Regions from separate parts of the Nitratireductor thuwali genome, predicted to be linked through region 2. Evidence: predicted binding sites of a transcription regulator. Region 2 holds the regulator's gene; each other region holds the start of a gene.
What was found. Region 2 encodes LexA, which represses DNA repair genes until DNA is damaged. Its sites were predicted from a motif close to TGTTCNNNNTGTGTTCNG; they were not measured.
Positions count from the first base shown of each region.

Region 1: uvrA (excinuclease ABC subunit UvrA) is a predicted target of LexA. The motif match lies at 1,480-1,497, and genes of this name have one in related genera.
Region 3: NTH_RS17105 (sel1 repeat family protein) is a predicted target of LexA. The motif match lies at 1,268-1,285, and genes of this name have one in related genera.

Region 1 covers NZ_CP030941.1:229,142-231,407, reverse strand. The annotation lists gene uvrA (excinuclease ABC subunit UvrA) at 1-1,332, opposite strand, end outside.
Region 2 covers NZ_CP030941.1:4,028,052-4,030,317, reverse strand. The annotation lists gene glp (gephyrin-like molybdotransferase Glp) at 1-480, shown strand, start outside; gene lexA (transcriptional repressor LexA) at 570-1,286, shown strand; gene NTH_RS19520 (ComEC/Rec2 family competence protein) at 1,280-2,266, opposite strand, start outside.
Region 3 covers NZ_CP030941.1:3,529,625-3,531,890, reverse strand. The annotation lists gene NTH_RS17110 (acetyl-CoA carboxylase biotin carboxylase subunit) at 1-722, shown strand, start outside; gene NTH_RS17105 (sel1 repeat family protein) at 879-1,145, opposite strand; gene NTH_RS17100 (DUF2147 domain-containing protein) at 1,535-1,876, shown strand; gene NTH_RS17095 (glutathione S-transferase family protein) at 1,937-2,266, opposite strand, start outside.

The DNA.
Region 1 (2,266 bases), 3.8 Mb from region 2:
GACCTTGACCGCCAGCGCTTCCGGCTTCAGCCGGTGGCCGCCGCAGGCGGGGCAGGGGTGGGCCGACATGTAGCGCTCGATCTCCTCGCGCATCCAGGCCGATTCGGTCTCCTTCCAGCGGCGCTGCAGGTTCGTCACTACGCCTTCGAAAGGCTTGGTCGTGCGGTAGCTGCGCAGCCCGTCGTCATAGTCGAAATCGATCTTCCTCGTGCCGGTGCCGTGCAGGATCGCGTCCCGCGCCTCCTGGCCGAGGTCCCTCCAGCGCTGGCCGACCTTGAAGCCGTATTCGCGGCCGAGGGCTTCCAGCGTCTGCAGATAATAAGGCGAGGTCGATTTCGCCCAAGGCGCGATCGCCCCCTCGCGCAGGACAATGTTCTCGTCCGGCACGACAAGATCGGGATCGATGGCGCGCTGGCTGCCCAGCCCGTCGCAGGCGGGGCAGGCGCCGGCCGGGTTGTTGAAGGAGAAAAGCCGGGGCTCGATTTCGGAAATGGTGAAGCCCGACACGGGGCAGGCGAATTTTTCCGAAAACAGCATGCGCTCATGCGTTTCGTTCTTGGATTTGTTGGCGGAACCGCCTTCCGCCGTTTCGTGCTCGGGAAGGGGCCTGTCGGCAAATTCGGCCACGGCCAGGCCCTCCGAAAGCGCCAGGCAGGTCTCCAGCGAATCGGCCAGACGCGTGGCCATGTCCGGGCGCACGACGATGCGGTCGACCACCACATCGATGTCGTGCTTGTATTTCTTGTCGAGGGCGGGAGCGTCGCCGATCTCGTAGAAGGCGCCGTCGATCTTGACGCGCTGGAAGCCCTTCTTCTGCAGTTCGGCCAGTTCCTTGCGGTACTCGCCCTTACGCCCGCGCACGATGGGCGACAGGATGTAGAGGCGCGTGCCTTCCTCAAGCGCCAGCACGCGGTCGACCATCTGGCTGATCGTCTGGCTCTCGATGGGAAGGCCCGTGGCCGGCGAGTAGGGCACGCCGACGCGGGCGAACAGCAGGCGCATATAGTCGTAGATTTCGGTGACCGTGCCGACGGTGGAGCGCGGGTTCTTCGACGTCGTCTTCTGCTCGATGGAGATCGCCGGCGAGAGCCCGTCGATCTGGTCGACATCCGGCTTCTGCATCATCTCCAGGAACTGCCGGGCATAGGCCGACAGGCTTTCCACATAGCGGCGCTGGCCCTCGGCGTAGATGGTGTCGAAGGCGAGCGACGACTTGCCGGAGCCGGACAGGCCGGTCATGACGATCAGCTTCTCGCGGGGGAGGTCGAGATCGACATTCTTGAGATTGTGTTCGCGGGCGCCGCGAATGGAAATGGATTTGTGGTCGGGCATGCCCCGTCGCCGCCTTGTCTTGCTCTGTGCCAGTGTCCGGCGCGGGCCGGCTCGGCTACATGTAGGAAACCACGCGACATTGTCGATGGCGCAGCCGCATCCGCGCAAGGTCCGTTTTATGCTTTTGGGCCGCGCCTGCAAGCGAAAAAGAACAAAGGCCGAACGGTCTCCTGACAATTCGAGCTCCAGCCCGGCGCTTCGATCACTTTTGATGAACGGCCAGGCCCACATCTTGACGGCCGGATCGAGACTGCGCACATTAGCTGCGCATCGGGAGAAACAGGTAGAATCCCCAGGGATCGCCAATGTCTCTTCGGTGCAACGCGCAAGGAAACCAGGAGGGAGACATGAATCCACCTGACTGTTCCACGGGCTCCAGGCTCTAGCTGGAGCCACGGCTGCGCGCCGGAGGAACCCCTTGCCGGCTTAGGCGGCAGGGAATGCGGCTGAGGCAAATCGGCCGGACCGGCAGTTCCCCGAGAGTTGCCGGCATCTTCCAGGCGAGCGGCTGCCACATGAAAATCCAACCTGAACGAACCGGGCCTTCGGGTCCCGGAGAATGCCGGTAAAACGCTCCCGGCACGGGTAAAGTCCCAGGAAGGCCCTGCGCGCCCCGGACAGATGGCGGCAGGGCCTGATTCATGTCTGCCCGGAGCTTCCGGCTCTGCCCGGAGCTCCCGGAATGGGCTTGAGCCTCATTCTCCATCCGGCCTGCGGAGCGGGACGCTTGTCTGGCGAAAGGCGGCTGCCGGGTTGCGCGAGGCGCATCCGTAGTGTAGAACATAGAGAGAACAAATGAGCTGTGGACTATGACGTGCCGTGCAAGGTGAGGTGGCGCGCCCACCCGCACCATAGGCTATTGTCAACGAAGCCAAGATGTGGCGGACGGCCGGGAAGCCGGCTCCGCGGCCATTGATGTGCGTTTTTCAATTTC
Region 2 (2,266 bases):
GACATCATCGTCACGCTCGGCGGCGCCTCGGTGGGAGAGCACGATCTGGTGCGCGAGGTGCTTGTCGGCGAAGGCATGGAGCTCGCCTTCTGGAAGATCGCGATGCGACCTGGAAAGCCGCTGATGTTCGGCCGGTTCGGCGGAACGCGGGTTCTGGGACTGCCCGGCAATCCGGTCTCGACCTTCGTGTGTTCGCATCTGTTCCTGAGGCCGCTGGTCGCCCGGTTTTCCGGCCGCACCTATCTGCCCGAACTGCGCTCGGCCATTCTTGCCCAACCGATGAAGGCCAACGACCATCGCCAGGACTACGTGCGCGCCTCGGTCATTTCCGGGCAGGACGGGCTGATGGCCTCGCCCTTCGATGTGCAGGATTCGTCGATGCTGTCGACCCTGGCCGCCTCCAACGCCCTTATCATCCGCGAACCCGGCGCCCCGGCGAGCGCGGCCGGAGAGCGCTGCCGCGTGCTGATGCTGCGATAATCCTGCCTGTATTTTGGGTATTGCGGAACACAAATGGAACAGATACGGTCTGTTCTGGTTTTGTTTTTCTGATTCCCGAGGTTGGAACAATGCTGACGCGCAAACAGCACGAGTTGCTGCTCTTCATTCACGAGCGGTTGAAGGAGACCGGCATTCCGCCCTCCTTCGACGAGATGAAGGAGGCGCTGGATCTTGCTTCCAAATCGGGCATCCACCGCCTGATCACGGCGCTGGAGGAGCGCGGCTTCATCCGCCGCCTGCCGAACCGCGCCCGGGCGCTGGAGGTGCTGCGCCTTCCCGATTCCATCGCTCCGGGACTCAACGCCCAGCGCAGGTTCTCGCCCAGCGTGATCCAGGGCAGCCTTGGCAGGCCCGCCGCATCTTCGCGGCCGAAGCCCTCGGCGAGCAATGACGACGACGTCAGTGTAATCTCCGTGCCTGTCATGGGCCGGATCGCCGCCGGCGTGCCTATCGAGGCCATTCAGCACCAGACGCATTCCATCGGCGTCCCGCCGGACATGTTGACGGGCGGCGAACACTACGCGCTCGAGGTCAAAGGCGACTCGATGATCGAGGCCGGCATTTTCGACGGCGACACGGTGATCATCCGCGAGACGCAGACGGCCAATCCGGGCGAAATCGTCGTCGCCTTGGTCGACGAGGAGGAGGCGACCCTCAAGCGCTTCCGCCGCAAGGGCGCCTCGATCGCGCTGGAGGCGGCCAACCCCGCCTATGAGACGCGCATCTTCGGTCCCGACCGGGTAAAGGTTCAGGGCAAGCTTATCGGGCTGATCCGGCGCTACTGATCCTGGCCTGTCTTGCGCCGGTAAGGCGGAAGGCCGCGGGCGGCGCGCCAATATTGCCGCTGCGTGTGCCAGGGCCGATAGGGCTGGCTGATCGCCTGGGCGAATTCGGTCCTCGCTTCGCCGGGACCCGCCAGCCAGACCGCCGCACTTCCCCTGAGCGCGAGGTCGCGCTTGGTGAAGACGAGTGCCTTGCTCCCGGAGCACAGATTTGAAGCCGTTGCGTCGTCGACGACGATTAGGGATGCTGTTTCACAGACTGGCTTTGCCGCTGCGGCATTCTCGGCGTGGGCAATAAGATGCCCAGCCGGGTTATCTATAAGACAGAGCCCGTTGACGCAGGAAAACTGGCGGGATTTCATCTCGGGCGCAGCGGTCTTGCCGGCAACCAGCGGCTTGACCACCATCTTGGCATTCAGGGCACGGGTCCAATCGTCCATCGTGAAACCGTTGGGCCGGGCGCGGTTGACCGCCAGGCCGCCATCGGCCGTCCTCACCCCCATCAGCCGGCCATCCTCGCTTATCAGCACGGCGGGCAGCTCGCGCGCGACAAGAAGCCCGAAGCCGACGACCGCCAGCGGCGCGGCCAGCAGCCTTGCGCGCGTGGTCGACAGGACGGCCACGACGAAGGCCACCGTCAGCAGCAGAAACGCCGGAAGCGGCATCAGGCCGACGGCATCGATGGGGGATCTGTCGGATATCCATTCGGCGATGGCGATGACCGCCGCTATGGCGCGTCCCATGATCGACAGGAAGAACCCGTCGAGGCCGAAGGGCATCGCGAAGATCGCAAGAACCGCCGCGGGCATCGCCACAAGCGAGACAAGCGGCATGGCGGCCAGATTGGCCGGCAGTGCCAGCGGCGAAGCGCGCTGGAAATGCCACGCGCCGAACAGCGTCGTCGCCAATCCCGCGATCACGGACGTCGCTGCGAGCCCTGCGGCGAAAACGAGCACTGTGCGCAACAGGTTGCGCGCCAGGCC
Region 3 (2,266 bases), 500 kb from region 2:
CGCTGGACGAGACGGAAATCGCCGGATGCACGGCCAATGTGCCGTTCCTGGCGCGGCTCGCCCGCAACGGGGAATTTGCGTCAGGCGATATCGATACAGGCCTGATAGGCCGTCATATGGATACGCTGCGGCAGGGCCGGACCGCCGGAACGCATGCCGTTGCGCTGGCGGCGCTGGCAGCTTCCGGTGCTAAGCGCACACCGGCCGGTGACGACCCCTTCGACGCCTTTGAAGGCTATGGGCACTTCAGCCGGCTTGGACATCGCGGGCGGCTGGCGGGAGCCCAGGGAGAGTGGACCTATGCCCTGGAAGCCCTCGGCGGCGGGCGGTTCTCGATCACGCTGCGCGACAGCGAGGGTGCCGAGGAGACCGTCACGCTAGGCCCGGACGAGGCAACGCGGGTCGTGCAATGGCCGGGGCATGTCGCGGTATTCGACGGGCCGGAATGCCATGTCTTCCAGAGCTTCGATCCGTTCAGCCTGGCCGAGGAAGCCGCAGCGGGCGGCGGCAGCCTGCGCGCGCCGATGCCGGGGCTGGTGAAACTGGTGCGGGTGGCGGCCAACGATACCGTGGCCAAGGGGCAGGCCCTGCTTGTGCTGGAAGCCATGAAGATGGAGCACACGATCACCGCGCCTCACGACGGTGTCGTCGCCGAGATTGCCAGTGAGGGGACGCAGGTCACCGACGGGATGGTGCTGGTGCAGTTCGACGAGGCGGGCTGAGAGCGCGGCGGTAAATCACAACTTGCAGAACCGGACCCGGCAAAACAACAGCGCCGCGCCGGCTTCTTCAGCCTGGCGCGGCGCTCTTCGGCTCGTAAGCCGGTGCCCCCGCACTACCCTTGATCGGCCTCCATTTTTCCGCCGATGCCGTAAAGCTCAATGCATGGTCATCCATTCGCGCGCCTCGCGCAGGGCGCGGGCGATCTCGATCTTGGACATATTGGCCGCCAGTTCGGTGCGCAGCTCGGCAGCGCGGGCCGAACCCTTGATGGCCGCGATGTTGAACCATTTATGCGCCGCGACCAGGTCGACGTCGCAATCGCGGCCGGTCGCATACATCATGCCGAGCTGAAAGATCACATCGGCCTGCGCACCTGCCCCGATGGCGCCTGAACCTGCTTCCTGAAAGTCAAAACGTGCCATTTTCAAGTCCCCTGTCTTCCTGAGAGCGGCCCGCCCTCCTTGTCCCCTGGAGCGGTGCTGCGATGGATCGAAGAATGGCGGAGAGGATTGAAATCGGCGTTAAACAGCTTGATTAATCAGGCGAAAACAAAGTTCAAACATTCGGTAAACAGGTAGGATCCGTTAAGGATAGGAAGTCGGGATTGCCGGGCTTTCGCACGCTGCTTCGTTAAAATGAGGACGAGAGGGGGCAACGCTTTCCTAACCACGAAACGGGTTTCGGCACGCATGGGAGCGGCTGGGGACCGGCTGGCGGAAGCAGGTGAAATCCTCTTTCGCTTGCCGCGCCGTTGTATTACTCTTACGTCTGCGTAAGCCAATTGAGCGGTCGAACAGGGAGGAACGGGACCATGCGCAGAGTGCTATTGACGGGTATCGCGTTGCTGATGGCGGGCGGAGCGGCGCTCGCCGATCCCATCGAGGGCCGCTGGAAGACGAAATCGGGCAACACGGCTGAGATCGTGCCGTGCGGCGGCCAGTACTGCATCACGCTGAAGACGGGCGAGCACGCCGGCAAGCAGATCGGCAAGTTCAAGCCGGAAAGCAACGGGCAGTATACGGGAACCGTGACGGACCCGGCCAACGACAAGACCTATTCCGGCAAAGGCAGCCTCAGCGGCAACTCGTTCAAGATGGGCGGTTGCGTGCTTGGCGGGCTGATCTGCCGCAACGAAACCTGGTCGCGCATGTAACGCGCCGCGCAAAGAGAAGGGCCGCGCGAAACGCACGGCCCTTTTGCAGCGCGTCGAAGGTCAGCTCGCGCGCTGGCCGAACAGAACCTTCTGCGCTTCCTTGTCCTCGGCGATGTTGCCGCGCTTTTCCTTACCGACCGCAAGGCCGCGCTGGACCGCCGGGCGGGCCATGATCGTCTCGAACCAGCGTTTGAGATTGGGAAAGTCGTTCAGGTCCTGGCCCTGGCGTTCATGCGGCTTGACCCAGCCGACCGACGCGATGTCGGCGATGGAATAGTCGCCGGCCAGGAAATCGCGGTCGGCGAGGCGCTTGTTCATCACACCGTAGAGGCGGTTGACCTCGTTGGTGTAGCGCTCGATCGCATAGGGAACTTTTTCCGGGGCGTATTG